3 regions of the Bordetella genomosp. 11 genome follow, and region 1 is predicted to be linked to each of the others. Evidence: predicted binding sites of a transcription regulator. Region 1 holds the regulator's gene; each other region holds the start of a gene.
What was found. The regulator LexA, encoded in region 1, represses DNA repair genes until DNA is damaged. The targets are predictions, from matches to a motif close to ACTGTATNNNNATACAGT.

Region 1 (7,520 bases):
CACCAAGAACAGCGTCATGGATGCATTGGCCGAAGCAGCCAAGTTCGATGTGCCCACCGCGCTGGTGGACAGCGACGTCAGCAGCCGTGTGGCGGCTGCCCGTGAAGAACTCAAGCAGCGCGGTCTGCCGAACGCCGATTCCGTGCCGATTCCGCCCGAAGCCTTCAGCACCGAGTCCGAGCGCCGCGTGCGCCTGGGCCTGCTGGTGTCCGAGCTCGTCAAGGACGCCCAATTGCAGGCCAAGCCGGAGCAGGTCCGCGCGCGCATCGAGGAATTCGCCCAGAATTACGAGGAGCCGGCGCAGGTGGTCAGCTATTATTTGGCCGACCGGCAGCGCCGCGCTGAAATCGAAGCGCTCGTCGTGGAAGACAATGTCGTTTCCTATGTGCTGGAAAAAGCCAAGGTCACGGATGAGCAGGTGCCTTTCGATCAGTTGATGGGGATGGCTTGATGAACAGATTTACGGATTTCTACGCGTCGATGCACGGCGGCTCGTCCGTGACGCCGACCGCCCTGGGGTATATCCCCATGGTGATCGAGCAGTCCGGGCGCGGCGAACGGGCATACGACATTTATTCCAGGTTGTTGCGGGAACGCGTCGTATTCCTGGTGGGCCCGGTGAATGACAATTCGGCCAACCTTGTGGTGGCCCAGTTGCTGTTCCTGGAGTCGGAAAATCCGGACAAGGACATTTCCTTCTACATCAACTCGCCGGGCGGTTCCGTTTATGCGGGCATGGCCATCTACGACACGATGAATTTCATCAAGCCGGATGTGTCCACGCTATGCACGGGGCTGGCTGCCAGCATGGGCGCGTTCCTGCTGGCCGCGGGGAAGAAGGGCAAGCGTTATTCGCTGCCCAACTCCCGCATCATGATTCACCAGCCCTCGGGCGGCGCCCAGGGCCAGGCCAGCGATATCCAGATCCAGGCGCGCGAGATCCTGGACCTGCGTTCCCGCTTGAATCGCATCCTGGCGGACAACACGGGCCAGCCGGTAGAGCGCATCGAACAGGACACGGAGCGCGACAACTTCATGTCGGCGGAAGATGCGGTATCGTATGGCTTGGTGGACAAGGTACTGGCCTCGCGTTCCGAGGATCGCTAAGGCGTCCCCGGATCCGGTTCCTTCCCGCCGCTATTTCAAGCCAGCGTAGGATGGGTGGTGCGCGCAGGCGCGGCGCCCATCGTCACCAGAGATATATATGCCTGAAAAAAAGGGATCGGCAGACGCGAAGGTGCTGCATTGCTCTTTTTGCAACAAGAGCCAGCACGAAGTCCGCAAATTGATCGCGGGCCCTTCCGTGTTCATCTGCGACGAATGCATCGATCTTTGCAACGATATTATTCGGGAAGAGGCGCAGGCGACGGCGCGAGCCGCCATTCGCTCGGAATTGCCCACCCCGACTGAAATCAAGAAGTTCCTGGACCAGTACGTGATCGGCCAGGACACCCCCAAGCGCACGCTGGCAGTTGCTGTATACAACCACTACAAGCGCATCCGCCACGGCGAGCTCAAGGGCGACGAAGTCGAGCTCTCCAAGAGCAATATCCTCCTGGTGGGTCCGACCGGTTCGGGCAAGACATTGTTGGCGCAGACCTTGGCGCGCATGTTGAATGTGCCCTTTGTCATGGCTGACGCGACCACGCTGACCGAAGCCGGATATGTCGGCGAGGACGTGGAAAACATCATTCAGAAGCTGCTCCAGAACTGCAACTATGAAGTTGAAAAGGCGCAGCGTGCGATTATCTACATCGACGAAATCGACAAGATCTCTCGCAAATCGGACAACCCGTCCATCACCCGCGACGTATCGGGCGAGGGCGTCCAGCAGGCCTTGCTCAAGCTGATCGAAGGCACGGTCGCGTCCGTGCCCCCGCAGGGCGGCCGCAAGCATCCCAACCAGGATTTTGTCCAGGTCGATACGACCAATATCCTGTTCATCGTCGGGGGCGCCTTCGACGGGCTGGAAAAGGTCATCCGCGATCGTACGGAGAAATCCGGCATCGGCTTTTCCGCGTCGGTGCGCGCCAAGTCCGAACGCGGCGTGGGGGAATTGTTCCGCGAAGCGGAGCCGGAAGACCTCATCAAGTTCGGCCTGATCCCTGAACTCGTCGGCCGTTTGCCCGTGGTGGCGACGCTCGGCGAGCTGGATGAAGCGGCCCTGGTGCAAATCCTTACCGAACCCAAGAATGCGCTGGTCAAGCAGTTCCAGAAGCTGTTTGCCATGGAAGGCGCTGAATTGGACGTGCGTCCCGCCGCCTTGCGTGCCGTCGCCCGCAAGGCGCTCAAGCGCAAGACGGGGGCACGTGGATTGCGGTCCATCCTCGAGTCCGCGCTGCTGGATACGATGTACGAGCTGCCCTCGCTCGGCAATGTCAGTCGCGTCGTGCTCGACGAGAACGTCATCGATGGCGATGGTCAGCCTTTGCTCATCTATGCGGATGATGCCGCGCAGGCATCGAAGCCGGATCGGGGCGAAGTCAGGGACGCCGCGGCCTGATTCCGCGAAAACCCGCCTCGGGAGGCGGGTCTTTCGGGGTTTTCGCGGCCGACAGCCGGAAGCTTGATTTTTCGGCTATTGTTCCCATATCAGACGTAGCTGACGATTAGACGGGACCTCGCCACCGCATTTTCCGCCGCATCGCCGATACGTTGAGTCATCCCAAGGAATTCTTTATGTCTGGCACTCAGACCCTGCCTTCCGAACCCATCGACCTCCCGCTGTTGCCGCTGCGCGACGTCGTGGTGTTCCCGCACATGGTCATCCCGCTATTCGTCGGACGTCCCCGTTCCATACGCGCGCTTGAAGTGGCGATGGAAGCCGGCAAGAGCATCATGCTGGTCGCCCAGAAGTCCGCCGGCAAGGATGATCCCTCTCCGGAGGACGTCTACGAAATTGGCTGCGTGGCAGGCATCCTCCAGATGTTGAAGCTGCCCGACGGTACTGTAAAAGTGCTGGTCGAAGGCGCGCAGCGCGCTCGCATCACCCGGGTGGACGATGTCGAATCGCACTTCACGTGCGAAGTCGTACCCATCCAGCTCGACCCCATCCAGGGCTCGGAGACCGAGGCCCTGCGACGCGCCATCGTTGCGCAGTTCGAGCAGTATGTGAAGCTGAACAAAAAGATTCCGCCTGAGATCCTGACCTCCCTGGCCGGAATCGACGATGCCGGCCGGCTGGCCGACACCATTGCCGCGCATCTGCCGCTGAAGCTCGAGCAGAAGCAGAAGATGCTGGAAATCTTCGGCACGGCCGAGCGCCTGGAAGGGCTGCTCACGCAGCTGGAAACCGAAATCGACATCCTGCAAGTCGAGAAGCGGATTCGCGGCCGCGTCAAAAAGCAGATGGAAAAGAGCCAGCGCGACTATTACCTGAATGAACAGGTAAAGGCCATCCAGAAAGAACTGGGCGAAGGCGAAGAGGGCGCCGATATCGAGGAACTCGAGAAGAAAATCGTCGCCGCCCGCATGCCCAAGGAAGCGCGCAAAAAGGCCGATGCCGAGCTGAAGAAGCTCAAGCTGATGTCGCCGATGTCCGCCGAGGCAACGGTGGTGCGCAACTATATCGACACGCTGATCAATCTGCCGTGGCGCAAGAAGAGCAAGGTCAATAACTCTATCGGGAACGCCGAAACCGTACTCGATGACGATCACTACGGCTTGGACAAGGTCAAGGAACGCATCCTTGAATACCTTGCCGTCCAGCAACGCGTCGACAAGGTAAAAGCGCCCATCCTGTGCCTGGTCGGTCCTCCGGGCGTGGGCAAGACTTCGCTGGGGCAGTCCATCGCCAAGGCGACGAACCGCAAGTTCGTCCGCATGGCGTTGGGCGGCGTGCGCGACGAAGCCGAGATCCGTGGTCACCGTCGTACCTATATCGGCTCGATGCCCGGCAAGATCCTGCAAAACATGAGCAAGGTGGGTGTCCGCAACCCCTTGTTCCTGCTGGACGAGATCGACAAGCTGGGCATGGACTTCCGTGGCGATCCTTCGTCCGCCCTCCTGGAGGTGCTGGATCCGGAACAGAACCATACGTTCCAGGATCACTACGTCGAGGTGGACTTCGATCTGTCGGACGTGATGTTCGTGGCGACCAGCAATACGCTGAACATCCCCCCGGCACTGCTGGACCGGATGGAAGTCATCCGTCTGTCCGGCTATACCGAAGACGAGAAGGTTCACATCGCCAGCGACCACCTGATTCCCAAGCTGTTGAAGAACAACGGGCTGAAGGAAGCGGAACTGACGATCGACGAATCGGCTTTGCGCGATATCGTCCGCTACTACACGCGGGAAGCCGGTGTGCGAGCGCTGGAGCGCGAGGTCGGCAAGATCTGCCGCAAGGTGGTCAAGCAACTGCTGACGGAGCGTGATGCCAAGTCGAAGGCCGACGGCAAAGGCGAGGCGAAGCCTATCGCCGTGACGTCAGAGAACCTGAACGATTACCTGGGCGTGCGCCGCTATAACTTCGGCATGGCGGAGAAAGAAAACCAGGTTGGCCAAGTTACAGGCCTGGCCTGGACCGAGGTGGGCGGCGATCTGCTGACCATCGAAGTCGCCGATATGCCTGGTAAAGGCGCCATCCAGCGCACGGGTTCACTGGGCGACGTGATGAAGGAATCCGTCGAGGCGGCACGTACGGTCGTGCGGTCGCGCGCTCGCCGGCTGGGCTTTGCCGACAGCGTTTTCGAAAAGCGCGATATGCACGTCCACGTGCCGGAAGGCGCGACGCCCAAGGACGGTCCGTCCGCGGGTATCGCCATCACCACTGCCATGGTGTCGGCCTTGTCGGGCATCCCGGTGCGCGCGGACGTGGCCATGACAGGCGAAATCACGCTGCGTGGGGAAGTGCTGGCCATTGGCGGTTTGAAGGAAAAGTTGCTTGCCGCGCATCGGGGTGGCATCAAGACCGTGCTGATCCCCGAGGAAAACGTCAAGGATCTGGCTGAGATTCCCGACAACGTGAAGAATCAGCTGGAGGTCGTGCCGGTTCGCTGGATCGACAAGGTGCTGGAACGTGCGCTGGAACGCATGCCCGAGGCGATTTCGGAAGAGGAAGCCAAGGACAAGCCGCTGGTGACGCCGGCACCCGCGACGGAATCGGTCGACCCGGTCATCAAGCACTGACCTCGTCGCCGTGCCTTGTTCGCAAGGGCCTGCAGCGCAAGCTGTCAGGCCCTTTGCTTTTCAGTGCAGCGCCTGGATACGAATCAGTCCGACCGCGATGCCTTCCAGGGCGAATTCCTGACCGGGCTGGACAACGATGGGCTGGAAATCCGGGTTTTCCGGCAGGAGTTCGATGCGGCCGCCTTCGCGGTGCAGCCGTTTTACCGTGACGTCTTCATCGATCCGGGCTACCACGATCTGGCCTTCGCGGGCTTCGCTGGCTTTTTTGACGGCCAGCAGGTCGCCGTCGAGGATGCCGATATCGCGCATGCTCATTCCCCGCACTTTGAGCAGATAGTCCGGACGCTGCGTGAACAGGGCGGGGTCCACGCCCACGTCCCGTTCGACATGTTCGGCGGCCAGGATGGGGCTGCCCGCCGCTACCCGCCCTACGAGCGGCAGCATGAGCTGGGCAAGGGAAGGGATGGGCAGCATGGCTTGCCCGCCTTCATGGCGCGGATCCTTCAGGCGGATGCCGCGGGACGCACCGGCAGTCAGCTCGATCGCGCCTTTGCGGGCCAGGGCTTTCAGATGGTCTTCCGCCGCGTTCGGCGAGCGGAACCCCAATGCCTGGGCAATTTCCGCGCGAGTGGGCGGAAACCCCGTACTGGCGACCGCCTGGCGTATGAGGTCGAGGATTTGCTGTTGGCGTTCGGTAAGTTTGCTGGCCATTTGCGGGTTCCTGCTTCCCTGTATGGATATACAGCTCCGCATTTTGGGGGACGCAGCTTCAAAACGCAAGGGGCTATCGCGCTTTACGGGCTTGGCGCTCGTAAAAAGAATGGGGCCCTCAGGCCCCATTCCGTTTTCGCAAGCTGCGGGTCTTAGCCCTTCAGTACCGCCGCGATCGCCTTGGCGACGGCATCGATGTTCTGGCTGTTGAGCGCCGCCACGCAAATCCGCCCGCTGGAGATCGCATAGATGCCGTGTTCTTCGCGCAGGCGATCGACCTGGGCCGCGGTCAACCCCGAATACGAGAACATGCCGCGCTGCTGCAGGACGAAGCTGAAGTCCTGCTGCACACCCTGTTCCTTGATCTTTTCGACCAGTTGGCGCCGCATCAGTCGAATGCGCTCGCGCATGCTGCCCAGTTCCTGCTCCCACAGCGTGAAGAGTTCAGGCGTATTCAGCACGGTGGAGACGACGGTGCCGCCATGCGTGGGCGGATTCGAGTAGTTGGTACGGATGACGCGCTTGAGCTGGCTGAGCACGCGTGTCGCTTCGTCCTTGCTGCCGGAGATCACCGTCAGCGCGCCGACGCGTTCGCCATACAGCGAGAAGGACTTGGAAAATGACGAGCTGACGAACACCGTCATGTCCATGCCGGCGAAAAGACGTACGACCGCGGCATCTTCCTGCAGGCCTGCCCCGAACCCCTGGTAAGCGATGTCCAGGAAGGGAACCAGGTCGCGCTCCTTGACGACATTGGCGATCTGCTGCCATTGCTCCGGCGTGGGATCCACGCCGGTGGGGTTGTGGCAGCAGGCGTGCAGCACGACCACGCTGCGCGCCGGCATCGCCTTCAGACCGGCAAGCATGCCTTCGAAGTTCAGGCCGTGGGTTGCCGGGTCATAGTACGGGTAGGTTTCGACCTGGAAGCCGGCCCGTTCGAACAGTGCCCGGTGGTTTTCCCAGCTGGGATCGCTGATGTAGGCCTTCGACTGAGGCAGCAGCTGATGCAGGAAATCGGCGCCGATCTTCAGCGCGCCAGTGCCGCCCAGGGCTTGCGTGGTCAACACGCGGCCAGCCGCCGACAAGGGCGAATCCGCGCCCAGCAGCAGCGCCTGCGCGCCTTTGTTATACGCCGCGATGCCTTCGATCGGCAGGTAGCCGCGCGCGGCAGCTGCTTCGATGCGCGCGATTTCCGCCTTGCGCACCGCGGACAAAAGCGGAATACGCCCGTTATCGTCGTAGTACACCCCTACGCCCAGATTCACCTTGCCCGGCCGGGTATCTGCGTTGTACTGCTCATTCAGCCCAAGGATGGGATCGCGCGGGGCCAATTCGACGTTTTGGAAAAGGGAGGTCATCGGATCGTGAAGAAGGGTAGGTGGACGCGGCCGGACATGCGGCGGATAATGGGGGGTTTACCCTGAGACAGTCTAGCATGACCGCACCTGGATTCGTCGAATTTCCGGACAGCCCGTTCCAGCTCTACCAGCCCTATCCCCCGGCGGGCGACCAGCCCGGCGCGATCGGCGCGCTGGTGGACGGCGTGCGGGACGGCTTGATGTACCAGACCCTGCTCGGCGTGACCGGTTCGGGGAAGACGTACACGATGGCGAACATGATCGCCAGGCTGGGCCGTCCCGCGCTGGTTCTGGCGCCCAATAAAACCCTGGCCGCGCAGC
Region 2 (7,520 bases), 1.5 Mb from region 1:
AAATTGAACGCCGCGGTGCGCCAGGTGCTGGCCGACCCGGCGGTCATCGCGAAGTTCAAGGCCACCGGCGTCGAGCTGGTCAGCGATACCCCGCAGGAATTCCAGCGCTTCATCCTTTCTGAGAAAGAGAAGTGGGGCAAGATCATCAAGGCGACGAACCTGAAGCTGGGGTAGAAGCCCGGTGCCCACGCATCCGTGGGCACCGTTTTGCCGCGCACACCGTGCCGGCGCGTTCAATCGTCGTGGGTTTCATGCACGGCCGACGCGCCGCGCTTCCAATAGCTGGACGCCCGAATGCGCGTCTTGGCAATGCCGCGCTCCTCGACCAGCACGCGGCGCACGGCCTTGGCGGCGGCGGATTCCGCTGCCGCCCAGACATAGCCCTCGCCTGCCGGTAGCGCCACTTGGCGCACGGCCCTTTCCAGCGCGACGGGATCGCCGGCGGGTGCGCCGTCGCGGTGCAGCCAGCGCACGGACAAACCATCGCGGACGGGCAAAGGAATCTGCGCGCCGGCATCGGCCACTTCGATCAACGCGATCACACGCGCCGAAGCGGGCAGTTCCTCGATGCGCCGGGCAATAGCCGGCAAGGCGGTGTCATCGCCGATAAGCAGGTGCCAGTCGAACGCCGTCGGCACGACGAAAGAACCGCGCGGCCCGCCCACGCCGATGAACTGGCCGGGGCGCGCCCGCGCTGCCCACGTCGATGCGGGGCCGTCGCCGTGCAGCACGAATTCGATATCGAGTTCGTTGACATGCGCGTCGTAACGGCGCGGCGTGTAGTCGCGCGCGGCGGGACGCGGCACGCCAGGGGGCATGGAAATGCCTTCGGGGCCGACTGTGGGAAGCACGGGCCTGTCCTGGCCTGGTTCGGGAAAGAACACCTTGACGTGATCGTCGAACGAGGCCGACACGAAGCCGCGAAGGTCTTCGCCGGACAGGGTCACCCGCAATAATTGCGGCGATACCGCTTGCGTGCGAACGACTTGCAGCAGTCGCATTTTCAGTTCATGGCGCACGCGCCGAACGGCAAGATCTGGTTGGGTCATGGAAATGGTCGGGTGATGGGTTGTCAGGCCTTGGCGTCGCCGCAGATTTCATTGACGGCGCGCATCAGGATGGCCGCGATACGGCGCTGTTCCGCGGGGTCGGCATCGTCGCGGCGAAACAGGGCTTGCTTCAATGCCTGGCGGGCCTGGACCAGTTCCGGCACCCAGCCCGTGGCGACGTCCTCGCCGTTCGGGCCGGCTTCCATGGGCTGGCCCGTCCAGGCGCGGCGCATCCATTCCATTTTGCGGGCGATGTGCTTGAGCTTGCCGAACAGCAGGGCCAGGCGTTCGCGGTTGGCGTCCAGATGGGCGCGCCCGGGGTCGGCCAGGCGATAGCGCTTCTTGCTGCCTTCGAGTTCGACGGTGGCGTAGCCGATCTCTTCCAGGTAAGTCAGCGCGGGGTAAATCATGCCGGGACTGGGCGTGTAGTAGCCGCTGCTCATCGCGTCCAGCGCCTTGATCAGTTCATAGCCGTGGCTGGGATTCTGTTCCAGGATGCCCAGCAGCATGAGTTGCAGTTCGTCGCCGCCGAACTTGCGGCCGCGTACCCAGCCGCGGTCGCCGCCGCCGCCGTCGGCGTCGTCGCCGTGGTCATGATGACCATGGCCGCCGCGATGGCCACCGCCTGCCCGGCCGGCCATCGCGCGATGATGCATGGCCCGGCCGACCCAAGCGTGGCGGCCGGAGAAGAAATGATGGAAGGGGAAGTGCATGGAGGACCTCTCTATATCTTAAGATATATATCGTACGATATAGATGCCGGGTATGCGTGTCAATACCCGCCTGGGAATCGTTCGAAGAGAGGGAGTGCCGCCACCCCGAGGAGGCACCGCGCCGCCCTGTCGCCGGCAATCGACGCTACGCTATGCAATTGGCCGAACAGGAGAAGCGGATATGGAAGCGCGTGTCTCATTCATCACGCTTGGGGTCGAGGACCTGGAACGGGCCGTCGGTTTCTATCGGGATGGCCTGGGCCTGCCGACCAAGGGCATCGTCGGCCAGGAGTTCGAAAATGGCGCCGTGGCCTTTTTCGATATGCAGCCGGGGCTGAAGCTGGCGCTATGGGGACGCGAGGATCTGGCCGCCGATACGGGACTTCCCGTCGCGGCAGGCGCCGCGACGGGTTTTGCGTTGGCGCACAACGTGCGCAGCGAAGAGGAAGTGGATCGGACCCTGGAACAGGCCCGCCAGGCCGGGGGCCGCATCGTGAAGCCGGGGGCAAAAACCTTTTGGGGCGGTTATGCCGGCTATTTCCAGGATCCTGACGGATATCTTTGGGAAGTGGCGTGGAATCCCGCCCTGCCCCTGGATCGATGAGTCTTCAGGTCCAATCGTCGGACCCGCCTCCACCGCCGTCGTCCCAGGAACCGCCGCTGTCGCTGGAAGACCCGTCATCGTCCCAGGGATTGCCGACATTCCAGGAGTTATCCCCGCCGTCATTGCTGGCGACCTTGCGGGTGTCGTCGCCATCCCATGAGCTCGCATCGCGCAGGCCGAAATCGGTGCCGCCCATGTCGTAGCCGGCCTCCTGGGAATTCGCGGTACCCGCGTCCGGGACGGCCCCCGTGTCGACGACATTGCCGGTATTGGCGGATCCCGACCCGCCATGCAGTACGCGATTCATCAAGGCCTCGCCGGCCACCACGCCTGCGCCAACCGCCGCGCCCGTGGCCAGGCCGCCCATGATGCTGGAGCCCATGCCGCCGCCAGCGGCTTGCCCGGGGGCCGCGCCGCCGGGATACCCGTAGCCGCCCTGCGGGCCGGCCGGCGGACCGCCGTAGGGCGCCGGTCCGCGGCCGGCACCATAGCCGTAAGGGCCATTGGGCCCCTGCGAATACGCGGCGCGCCGGCGCGCGCGCATGACCATCGACACGATGATCAGCACCGCGACGATGCCCAGCACCAGGCCCCACGGGTTACCCCCGAAAGTGCCTTTGCCCGCGGAGTGCGAGGCATTGCCCGACGCGATCAGCGTGCGCAATTCGTCCACCGCGCCAGGACGGGCGAAGTTCTGGCTGGGATCCAGGCGCAGGGCGGTATTCAACTCTTCCTGCGCCTGCGGCAGCTTGCCTTGCTTGCCCAGCAATTCCGCTTCCACGAAATGCGCCTTGGCACTGTTCGGATGATCGCGCAGGATCTGGTCCATCATGGTCTGGGCCTCGCGGTAGTGTCCGGCCTGCGCGGCCTGGTACACCTGGTCGGGCGTCGCATCCGCCGCCATGGCGTTGCCGCCGAAAAGCAGGCAGGCCGCCACCAGTATCGAACCGGCGAATGACTTTGAATTCATGGAGTACATAGGGAACCCTCCCATCACAGTGGCATGTCAGATGGAGGCGAAGCGTGGAAAGTTCAATCCTGACGGCAATGGCACGCCGCACTCGACTGTAAAACTTGCCAATGGCAGTGGAACGGGGGTGGTACCTCGAACCGTCGGAAAGGGCCGTTCCCGCGCCTGCTCTACCGTGGCGTGGCACCTGGTAACGGAAGCGATGCGGGATCGTTTTTACTGTATATTTGTCCAGTGAAAATCCAGCGCCCCGGCCCTATCCGCCAGGGCGTTTCCGCCTTTGTCCCGCCACCATGTCCAGGCTTTCCATGCCGCCTCCCGAACAGATCCATCCCGCCTTATGGCGGGGGACGCAGCTCGCGCGGGCGGCGCGCGCGGCGGTACCCACGGGGTACCCGGAGCTGGCGCGGGAACTTCCCGGCGGCGGCTGGCCTGCGGGGGCGTTGAACGAACTTTTGCTGCCACGCGCCGGGATAGGAGAAATGCGGCTGCTGCGGCCGGCGCTGCGGGGCCTGGGTCAGGAAGGCAGCATCGTTCTGGTACAGCCGCCCTGCGTGCCGCATATCGCGGCATGGACCAGTTGGGGATTGGACCCCGCCCGGCTCCTGTGGGTGAATCCCGCCCGGCCGGCCGATGCGCTGTGGGCGGCGGAACAAATCCTGAAGAACGGCGGCTGCGCCGCCCTGCTCTGCTGGCTGCCGCAGGCAAGGCCGGAATCCCTGCGCCGGCTGCATCTGGCGGCACAGGCTGGCGCCACGCTGTTTTTCTGCCTGAGGCCGGCGCGCGCGGTGGCCCAGGCATCGCCCGCGCCGTTGCGGCTGGCCCTGGCGCCGGCCGGCGACGGACTGCGGGTGGATATCGTCAAGCGTCGCGGACCGGTATGCAGCCATTCCTTGTTCATCGCGCTGGAAGGATCTTCCACGCCATCGCGCGAAACGCCACACCTCACACCGATCGATACGCCGCATCCCGCGCACGATCTTGTCTCGAATACCCATGCAACTCTGGATCGCCATTCACCTGCCGAGGCTGGCGCTGGACGCCCTGCATCCGCCGTGGCCGCTTGACGCCACGGCATGCGCGGTGATCGAGCACGAATGCGTCATGACGCTGACGCCGGCCGCGGCTGCCCATGGCATCCGCCTGGGCATGCGCCGCGCGGGCGCCAACGCGCTGGCGCCGCACGCCATCCTGCTGGATCGCGACGTCGCGGCCGAAAATACCGCGCTGGAAGGCGCCGCGCTGGCGCTGCTGCAATACACGCCGGACGTCGCGCTGGGCACCCAGGGCAGTTTGCTGCTGAACGTGGGCGCCAGCCTGCGCGTATTCAGCGGGCCTCGCGCCTTGGCGCGCCGCGTCGCCCATACCCTGCGTATCCTGGGCCTGCAGGCGCGCCTGGGCATGGCGCCCACAGCCGGCGGCGCCTGGCTGCTGGCGTGCCGCAACGATGCCGGACCGCGCCATGCGTTGGTTGCGGCACGGCTGGCGCGACGCCTGGACGCGCTGCCTTGCGCCCTGCTGCCGCAAGCCCAGCCCCATCTGGAATGGCTGCATGGCATCGGTTGCCGGCACTTCGGCTTCCTGCGCCGCCTGCCCCGTGCCGGCTTGCAGCGACGCTGTGGGACCGCGCTGTTGAAAGCCCTGGATGCCGCCTACGGCGACGCGCCGCAGGCTTATGCATGGATATCCCCACCGCCTGCTTTCAAGCGCCGCTACGAATTGATCGAACGCATCGAGCATACCGATGCCGTGCTTGCGGTGGCGCGCATCCTGGTGGAACAGATGAGCGGCTGGCTGGCTGCCCGGCAGCGTGCCGTACCCCGGTTGACCCTGGTGCTGGAACACGAACGCGGCCGCCATGCGCGGCCGCCCAGCCTGCTGGAATTGACCCTGGCCGAACCTGCCTGGCAGCCCGCTCACCTGCTGGGCCTGCTGCGCGAACGCCTGGGACGCATGACACTGCAGGCGCCGGTGATCGCGGTCGCGCTGGACGCGCCGCGGACGGTGCCGCAACCGGCGGCCAATACCACGCTGTTTCCCGAACCCGCCCAAGTCGCGAGCGAGCGCGCTCGCCTGCTGGATATGCTGACCGCCCGCCTCGGCGCCGATCGGGTGCTGCGGCCCAGCCCCGCCGCGGATCATCGGCCCGAGCTCGCCAATCGCTGGAAGCCCGTGCAGGATGCAAGCGACGCACACGCGGCCGCGCCAGTGCTGGATCGCCCCTTCTGGCTGCTCGATCCGCCCCAGCCGCTGCAAGTGCGGCGCAACCGTCCCGTGCACGGCACGCCCCTGACACTGGTGCGCGGCCCCGAACGCATCGAAAGCGGCTGGTGGGACGAAGCTGCCGCGGTACGTGATTATTTCGTGGCGGAAGACGCGCACGCCGCCCGCTTCTGGATCTACCGCGAACGCGGCATGACCGATGCACGCTGGTATCTGCACGGGCTGTACGCCTGAACCGCCATGCACGCGCCCGATGACGATCCAATGCCAGACGAATATGGCAATGCGCCGGTACCCGGCATCCCGCGGCATACGCTTCCCGCCTATGCCGAACTGGGCTGCATGACCAACTTCACCTTCCTGCGTGGCGCGTCGCACGCGGAAGAACTGGTCAGCCGCGCCGCCGAGCTGGGTTACGCCGCCCTGGCCATCACCGACGAATGCTCGGTGGCGGGCGTGGTGCGCGCGCATACCGAAGCCAAGGCGCACAAGCTGCCCTTGATCATCGGCAGCTATTTCGAACTCGCCGGCCACGCCGAACCCGTGCGCCTGATCCTGCTGGCGCAAACCCGCGAAGGCTACGGCAACCTGTGCGAACTGATCACGCTGGCGCGCACCGGCGCGAGCAAAAAAGGCTCGTACCATCTTGCCGCCTCCCATCTGGAACACCCGCCGGCGAATTCCCGGCATCTGGCCGGCCTGCCCGAATGCCTGGCCATCCTGGCGCCGGCGCACGGCATCGCCGCCGATCGGCTGGCGGACCAGGCGCGCTGGCTGGCGCGTGTCTTTCCCGGCCGGGCATGGATCGGCCTGACGCTCAGGCACCAATCCCGCGATGACCTGCATCGCGATGCCGTGGAAAGCGCCGCCCAATCCTGCGGATTGCCCATCGCCGCGCTGGGGCTGGCCGAAATGCATGTGCGCTCGCGCAAGCCCCTGCATGACACGCTGACGGCCATCCGCCTGGGCAAGCCGGTCGGCGAATGCGGCTATGCGCTGGCCGCCAATGCCGAACGCCATTTGCGTTCGCGCCTGCAGCTGGCCCGGCTCCATGACGCGGAGGCGCTGCGCCAGACGCTGGAGATCGCACGCCGCTGCACCTTCAACCTGGACGAGCTGCGCTACGAATATCCGGACGAAATCGTGCCGGCCGGCGCCACTCCCGCTTCGTACCTGCGCGCCGAGACCTATGCCGGCGCGCGCCGCCGCTTCGGCGAACGCACGCCGGATATCGTCGTCGAACAGATCGAAAAGGAATTGGCGCTGATCCAGGACCTGCGCTACGAAGCCTACTTCCTGACGGTCTACGACATCGTCAAGTTCGCCCGTACCAAGGGCATCCTGTGCCAGGGACGAGGCTCCGCCGCCAATTCCGCGGTGTGCTACTGCCTGGGCATCACGGAGGTCGACCCGGCGCGCGGCAACTCGCTGTTCGAACGCTTCATCAGCAAGGAACGCAACGAGCCGCCCGATATCGACGTCGATTTCGAACACCAGCGGCGCGAAGAGGTCATCCAGTACATCTACGAAAAATACGGGCGCGCGCGCGCCGCGCTGACGGCCGTGGTCATTACCTACCGCCCCCGCAGCGTGCTGCGCGACACCGGCAAGGCCCTGGGCGTGGACCCGGCCATCGTCGACGCGGTCGCCAAGGCGCACCAGTGGTGGGACGATCGCGCGGAATTGCTGCGCGGCTTCCAGGGCTGCGGGCTGGACCCCGAATCCGTCGTCGCCAGGCAGTGGGCGGCGCTGGCCACGCTGCTGATGGGATTCCCGCGGCATCTGTCGCAGCATCCGGGGGGCTTTGTCATGTCGCGCGGAAAACTGTCGCGGCTGGTGCCCATCGAAAACGCCGCGATGGAAGGCCGCAGCGTGGTGCAATGGGACAAGGACGACCTGGACGCCATGCGCCTGCTCAAGGTGGATGTGCTGGCCCTGGGCATGCTTTCGGTGATCCGCCG
Region 3 (7,520 bases), 2.1 Mb from region 1:
GCCAGGTTGTCCGGGATGAACCGCGTGCGTGACCCATAAACGTGCCGGTCGCCCATGCCGGTCTGCTGGTGCACATAGAATCGCTGCGGCACGATCAGGTGCAGCTCTTCCTTGGCGCGCGTCATCGCGACATACAGCAGGCGGCGTTCTTCCTCGATCTCTTCGGCCGAGCCCGTCGCCATATCCGATGGAATGCAGCCGTCCACCACGTTGAGTACGTAGACCGACTTCCACTCCTGCCCCTTGGCCGAGTGGATGGTCGACAGGATCATGTAGTCCTCGTCGCGCAGCGGCGCGCCGGATTCCGCGCTGGTCGCGTCGGGCGGATCCAACGTCAGCTCCGTCAGGAAGCGTTCGCGCGACGCATAGCCGGACGCGATGCGGGCAAGCTGATCCAGGTCGGCCCTGCGAACGCGCGCGTCCTCATACAGGCGCTCCAGGTGCGGCGCGTACCAGCGCAAGGCGACGTCCAGGTCCGCCGGCCACGCCAGGCCGGGGGCGCACAAATCCTTGTAGGCCTGGGCGAATCCCTGCCAATCCTCGCGCGCGGCGCTGCCGGGCTTGAACGCGTCCAGGGCCGCCAGGGGATCGGGCGCACCGTCCATCGCATCCAGCAGGCGCGCGGCCGTCGCCGGCCCGACGCCCGGCACCAGTTGCGCCACGCGGAACCCGGACATGCGGCCGCGCGGGTTCTGGGCCCAGCGCAGCAGCGCCAGCAGATCCTTGATGTGGGCAGCCTCCAGAAAGCGCAGGCCGCCGAACTTGACGAAGGGAATGTTGCGGCGGGTCAGTTCCAGTTCGACCGCCGCGCTGTGGCCGGAAGCGCGAAACAGCACCGCCTGCGACTTCAGCGTGGCGCCCGCCTCGCGCTGCGCCAGGACTTGGTCCGCCACCCAGCGGGCCTGGCCGGCTTCGTCGCTGACCGTGACCAGTTTGGGCCGGTTCGAGGACTTGCGCTCCGTCCACAGCTGCTTGGCATGCCGTTCGCGCGCCAGCGCGATGACGGCGTTGGAGGCATCCAGGATGGGTTGCGTCGAGCGATAGTTGCGCTCCAGCGTGACCACCTTGGCCGGCACCTTGAACTGTCCGGGAAAATCCAGGATGTTGCGTACCGTCGCCGCGCGGAAGGAATAGATGGCCTGAGCGTCGTCGCCCACCACCGTCAGGCCGCGGCCGTCGGGTTTCATGGCCAGCAGGATGGCGGCCTGCAGGCGGTTGGTGTCCTGGTACTCGTCCACCATGACGTGTTCGAAACGACCGCCTACGTCGCCGGCGATGTCGGGATGGACCATCATTTCAGACCAGTAAAGCAGCAGATCGTCGTAGTCCAGGACCTGCTGCGCCTGCTTGGCCTCGACATAGGCGCGGAACAGGCGCTTGAGTTCGTCCTCCCACTGCGCGCACCAGGGATAGACGTCCTTCAGGATACCGTCCAGCGGCGCCTGGCTGTTGACCACGCGCGAATAGATGGACAGGCAGGTTCCCTTCAACGGGAAACGGGATTCGGTCGACGACAACCCCAGCTCGTGGCGCAGCATCCCCATCAGGTCTTCGGAATCCCCGCGATCGTGGATGGTGAACGCTTCCGCCAGGCCGATGCGCGGCGCGAATTCACGCAGCAGGCGGGCGCCGATGGCGTGAAAGGTGCCCGCCCACGGCAAGGCGGGCGGCACGTGGCCGGCGCCCAGCCGCAGGACTTTCTGCAGCACCGCGCCGACGCGCCTTTCCATTTCGATGGCCGCGCGCCGGGAGAAAGTCAGCAGCAGCATGCGCTGTGGATCCGCGCCGCGCAGGATCAGGTTGGCGACCCGATGAGCCAGCGTGCTCGTCTTGCCCGAACCGGCGCCGGCGATGACCAACAGCGGCCCATCGTCCCGCGGACCGGCACCGTATTCGGCCGCTTCGCGCTGGCTGGGATTGAGGTCCGCGAGAGGATCGGGCACATCGGCGGGACGTTCGGACATTTGAAGACGGCAGGAGCCGGGGCACAACGCTCATGGATGGGCAGATGCCGCCAGCGGCGACACGACAGCCCGCAATAATACTGGATAAAACCTCAGCCCGGCGCGGGGCGCTCCCCTGGGAACGCGGTTTGCGAAGTGTCCGGTCCAGGGAAATCGCGCTGCGCGCGGGCACAGCGCGCCACCCGCTACCAAGGAGAATGCCATGGCCGATCGTATCGTCAAACTGCTGAACGACCTGACCGAAACCTGCAAGAACGGCGAAAAGGGTTTCCAGGTGGCAGCCGAGGACACCAAGGATCCGGAGCTGCGGGGATTGCTGCAGAATCGCGCCCAGGATTGCGCGGCGGGCGCCGCGGAACTTCAGGCCATCGTTGCGCGGCTCGGCGGCAAGCCGGAAACCGGCGGTAGCGTCGCCGGCGCCGTGCATCGCGGCTGGGTTCACCTGAAGGCAGCCGTTACCGGACGCAGCGATGCCGCCATCCTGGAGGAATGCGAGCGCGGCGAGGACGTTGCCAAGCAGGATTACACCAACGCCCTGCGCGAACCCCTGCCCGAAGACATCCGGGCGGTGGTGCAGCGGCAATATGAAGGCGTGCTGCGCAACCACGATCAGATCCGCGCCCTGCGCGACCGCTATCGCGCGAACGCCTGACCGCCGTCGCCGCGGGGACATGGGCCGGCGCCCACCGCCCCGCGGCCATCCACCGCCCGCATGCCATGGGCGGTGAAGGCGCTCCCGGTGGCAAGGGGGATTGAGGGATAATCCGCGGAGCGCCCAGGCGCCCGGCAAACCCGCACAGGGCATCTGCCGGCGCGCCGGCACCGGGCCGGCAACGCGTGCCGGGACCGCTACGCGACTCATGTCAGAAGCAATGCATTTCCCATCCGGGCAGCGGGCAGCCCAGCCTGCCGCCGGCTTTCCGGGCGCACCGTCCATCCTGGTCGGTACCGCGTCCTGGACGGATCCGACCCTGCTGGCGTGCGGCCGCTTCTATCCACCCGGCACCGCCGACGCACAGGCGCGACTGCGTTACTACGCGGCCCACTTCCCGATTGCCGAAGTGGACTCCAGCTATTACGCCCTGCCCTCCGCGCGCCATGCCCATGCCTGGGCGACGCGCACGCCGCCGGACTTCGTTTTCAACATCAAGGCATTCCGCCTGTTTACCGGTCACCAGACGCCTTTGGCCGCGCTGGATACCGACCTGCAGGATGCCTTGCGCCACAATGCCGGCGACGTCTGCTTCATCGATCAGTTGCCGCGCGAGGTCGTCGATGAAGCGTGGCGCCGCTTCGTCTTCGCGCTGGAACCCCTGCGCATGTCGGGCAAACTGGGCGCCGTGCATTTCCAGTTTCCGCGCTGGATCAAGCCGGATACGCGCGGCCGGGCCCGGGTGGCGGACTGCGTGGCCCGGCTGGAGGACCACGTCGCATCGGTGGAATTCCGTCATCGCGCCTGGTTCGAAGGCGCGGAGGCCACGTCGACATTGGACTTCCTGCGGCAACTGCGCGCGGTCCATACCGTCGTGGATGCCCCGACGGCATCGGAAGACAGCGTGCCGGCGATATGGGAAACCACGCGCGACGATCTGGCCCTGGTGCGCATGCACGGACGCAATGCCGCGGCCTGGATGTCGTCCGGCAGCGCATCTTCCAGCCGGTTCAACTACGAGTACAGCGTGGCGGAACTCGAAGAAATGGCTCGCCGGGTACGGCAGCTGGCGCAACGCGTGCGCAAGACCCACGTGATTCTGAACACCAACTTCGAGGACCAGGGCATGCGCAATGCGCAAGGCCTGATGCAGGCCTTGCAGCGGGCCCTGCCGTAATCGCGGACCGCGCCCGGCGCGGCGACAACCGGTTCACTGCCGACAGCCGCGAAAAGCGGCGCCCGCCACCGCTTTACTTCAGGAATCCAATGGACAGCCAGGGTATGGCCGCGACGATGACCAGGCCGATGGCGATGGAAACCAGGTAGCCCACGATGGCGCGCATGCCGCGGTCCGGCGCCACGCGGCTGATGGCGCACGCGGCGTAATATCCCACCCCGAAGGGCGGGGCGAACAGGCCGATGCCCATCGCCAATATCACCACCATGGCGTAGTGGACCTCGTGCACGCCGATCTGCCTGGCGATGGGGAACAACAAGGGGCCGAACAGCACGATGGCCGGGATACCTTCGAGCACGCTGCCCAAAATCACGAAGGCGACGATGGATACCGCCAGGAAGGTCACCGCGCCGCCGGGCAGCTTCGCCATCATATCGGCCAGCTGGTGCGAAAAACCCGATTGCGTCAGCGCCCAGGCCATGCCGGTGGCCGCGCCTATGATCAGCAGGATGGCGCCGGACAGGCTCGCGGTATCGACCAGCATGGGCCACAGGCGCTTGCAATCGAAACGCCGGTACACCAGCAAGCCGATCAGGGCGGAATAGACGATGCCGATGGTCGAGACCTCCGTGGCGGTGGCCACGCCTTCGACGACCGCCGCGCGGATCACGAAGGGCAGCGCCAGGGCCGGCAGGGCCACCACCAGCGCGCGCAGGATCTCCGCGCGCGTCGCGCGCGCGACCGTGCCGGCGTTTTCATGGCGGTTGCGGCGCCATACCACGAAGCAAAGCATCAAACCCAGCACCAGGCCCGGCAGCAGGCCGCCCGTGAACAGCGCGGTGATGGATACGCCGGTCACAGACCCGATGGTGATCAGCACCAGGCTGGGCGGTATGGTTTCGGTCTGGGCACCCGTCGCCGACAGCAACGCGACCAGCTCGCCTTCGCTGGCGCCGCGCTTGCGCATTTCGGGAAACAGCACCGGCGCGACCGCCGCCATATCAGCGGCCTTGGCGCCGGAGATGCCCGACACCAGATACATCGCGCCGATCAGCACGTACGACAGGCCCCCGCGCACATGGCCCAGCAGGCTGGCGAGGAAGCCCACCATGCGCTCGGCCATGCCCGTCATTTCGATCAGCAGGCCCAGGAAGACGAACATCGGCACCGCCAGCAGGATCAGATGCGACATGCCTTCGTCCATGCGCCCGACGACCACCATCATCGGCGTCCCGGTCGTCAAGGCGAGGTAGCCGAAAGTGGCCAGTCCGAAGCAGAATGCGATAGGCACGCCGGCGAACACGCAGGCGGCCACGATCACAACGAAAAACACCACCAGGTTGCCATTGCCCAGCGACGCGAACACCGGCTGCAGCGCCGTCATCGCGGCGACGATGGCGGCCACCAGCGCAACCGCGCCCACGGTCGCCTTCCATGCGCCGCGGCTCGCCAGCCGCAGCAAGGCGATCAGGATCATCAGCGCGGTGCCCACCGGCAGCGCCGCGGCGCGCCAGATGTTGGAAATTTCCAGGGCGGGCGTGGTGACGTACTGTTCCTCGATGGCGTACTCGTAGCCCGGCATGGCGATCATCAGCAGGAACGCCAACGCGCTGGCGACGGCCACTACGTCCAGGAAGGCGCGCGCCACCGGGGATGCGCGGTTCACCAGTGCCGTCATGCGCATGTGTTCGCCACGGCGGAATGCCACCACGGCGCCCAGCATGGCCAGCCACAGGAACAGGATGGAGGCCAGTTCGTCCGACCACACCAGGGGCGCGTGAAAGACGTAGCGTGCCACGATGCCGGCGAACAGCACGACGATTTCCGCGACCACCAGCATGGCCGCCGGAATCTCCACCAGCCAGCCCAGCGCGGCATCGGCCCCGGCAACCCAGGTAAGGCCCGCGGCCGCGCCGCCGGTTCCGCCGGCCTGCGTGCGCGTGCCCGGCATCACGACAGCTTGCCGACCGACTGTTCCAGGATGGCCCAGGCCTTCTCGCCGTACTTGCCCTGCCATTCCTTATAGAAGCCGGCCTTGCGCAAGGCGTCGCGGATGGGGCCTGGGTCCGGCGTATTGAAAACCAGGCCCTGCTGCGCCAGTTTCGTTTGCAGTTCGCCGTTCAATGCGAATGTGTCGGCGCGCATATTCATGCCGGCTTCGTTGATGTGCCTGGAAACGATGCCCTGGATGTCCTCCGGCAGTTTTTCCCACGCACGCCGGTTCATCAGGAACCAGAAGCCGTCCCACATGTGGTTGGTCATGGAGCAGTACTTCTGCACTTCATAGAGCTTGGCGGTCTGGATAATCGCCAGGGGGTTTTCCTGGCCGTCCACGATGCGGGTCTGCAGCGCCGAATACGTCTCGTTGAAGTTGATGCTGGCCGGCGCCGCGCCCAGCGCCTGGAACATGGACGTCCACAACGGGCTGACCGGCACGCGGATCTTCATATCCTTGAAGTCGCCGGGACCGTTGATGGGACGCGTGCTGGTCGTGACCTGGCGAAATCCGTTGTCCCAGATCTTGTCCATCACGAGCAGGCCCTTGGCCTTGATCTCGCCGCGGATGAACTCGCCCAACCGGCCGTCCATGGCCTTCCATACCGTGTCGTAGTCGGGAAACGCAAACCCCACGCCACTGATGGAGGCCGTCGGCACGAGCGTGGAAAGGATCAGCCCGGACAGCGTGAAGAACTCGACCGCGCCGGCGCGCAGCTGGCTCAATGTATCGGTATCCGAGCCCAGCTGGCTGCTGGGGAAGATATCCAGCTGGAAACGGCCGTTCGTATCCTTGGCGATCGCCGCGGCGGCTTCGCGCGCGCGCACGTTCATGGGATGCGTGGCGGGCAGGTTATTGGCGTACTTGTAGCGGAAAGGGGCTGCCGCAAGCGCACCCCGTACCGATGCCGCGGCAAGCACAGCGCCGCCCGCGGCGGTAAGCATCAACTTCCGTCGTGTCTGGTCCATCCTGTGTCCTTTGTCTCCGTTTTGTTTTTCCGCTGCGTCGTGTGGCGATGCGCGCTTGCCGCGCGCAGGCGCCGCGGCACTGCGCCAGGCAGTAGCCGCCGCGCGCGGCGAAAAGTATTAGAGCATAGAGGCATTGCAGATGGCTTAAGAATGTTCCGGGACTATTACCGCCAGGCATCGTGGACTTCAACGCCCCTAGCGCCGTCCCACGGCCGCTGCACCGGCTATTTATCCCCACATTATGTGGACAACCCTTGGGATAGAAGTTGTGCAGGTCGGAAAATGCCTTTGCGCACAAGCACTTGGCAGGAGCGAGCAGGGATGGCCCAGGCATGCCGCGCCGCTTTATCCCCACGTTTTGTGGACAACCCTTGGGATAGCTTCGGGGCAGTTCCAAAAATGCCTTGCTGCACAAGGACTTGGGGGTGGCGCTTAGAATCGGTGCAACGGCCGCCCCATTCCGGCATCCGCGCCGACGGCAGCGTCTCGTGGTAGATTCGGCTCCCGTCCCAGCTTTTCCCGGGCCCGCGCCCGGGGGCACAGCCCGGCCAGACCATCATGCTTCGATCGATCAATCGTGAAGACACGCGCCGCATCGTCGCGCTCATGGCGGAAGCCGCGGACGCCGAGATCATGCCGCGCTTTCGACGCCTGGCCGCGAGCGCCGTACGCAACAAGACATCGCCCCTGGACGTCGTCACGGATGCCGACGAGGCGGCGGAGCGCATGATCGGCGAACGGCTTGCGCGCGCCTATCCGGGCG

Region 2: imuA (translesion DNA synthesis-associated protein ImuA) is a predicted target of LexA. The motif match lies at 3,555-3,572, and genes of this name have one in related genera.
Region 3: CAL28_RS08805 (ATP-dependent helicase) is a predicted target of LexA. The motif match lies at 2,044-2,061, and genes of this name have one in related genera.

What each region holds. Positions count from the first base shown of each region.
Region 1 covers NZ_NEVS01000004.1:2,306,471-2,313,990, reverse strand. The annotation lists gene tig (trigger factor) at 1-451, shown strand, start outside; gene clpP (ATP-dependent Clp endopeptidase proteolytic subunit ClpP) at 451-1,107, shown strand; gene clpX (ATP-dependent Clp protease ATP-binding subunit ClpX) at 1,205-2,503, shown strand; gene lon (endopeptidase La) at 2,680-5,130, shown strand; gene lexA (transcriptional repressor LexA) at 5,191-5,841, opposite strand; gene CAL28_RS17975 (amino acid aminotransferase) at 5,994-7,199, opposite strand; gene uvrB (excinuclease ABC subunit UvrB) at 7,277-7,520, shown strand, end outside.
Region 2 covers NZ_NEVS01000004.1:819,091-826,610, reverse strand. The annotation lists gene CAL28_RS11535 (Bug family tripartite tricarboxylate transporter substrate binding protein) at 1-174, shown strand, start outside; gene CAL28_RS11530 (siderophore-interacting protein) at 234-1,049, opposite strand; gene CAL28_RS11525 (PadR family transcriptional regulator) at 1,073-1,762, opposite strand; gene CAL28_RS11520 (VOC family protein) at 1,944-2,366, shown strand; gene CAL28_RS11515 (tetratricopeptide repeat protein) at 2,371-3,336, opposite strand; gene imuA (translesion DNA synthesis-associated protein ImuA) at 3,645-4,403, shown strand; gene CAL28_RS11505 (Y-family DNA polymerase) at 4,333-5,793, shown strand; gene CAL28_RS11500 (error-prone DNA polymerase) at 5,824-7,520, shown strand, end outside.
Region 3 covers NZ_NEVS01000004.1:255,675-263,194, reverse strand. The annotation lists gene CAL28_RS08805 (ATP-dependent helicase) at 1-1,964, opposite strand, end outside; gene CAL28_RS08800 (PA2169 family four-helix-bundle protein) at 2,167-2,616, shown strand; gene CAL28_RS08795 (DUF72 domain-containing protein) at 2,837-3,793, shown strand; gene CAL28_RS08790 (TRAP transporter large permease) at 3,867-5,744, opposite strand; gene CAL28_RS08785 (TRAP transporter substrate-binding protein) at 5,744-6,757, opposite strand; gene CAL28_RS08780 (inositol monophosphatase family protein) at 7,316-7,520, shown strand, end outside.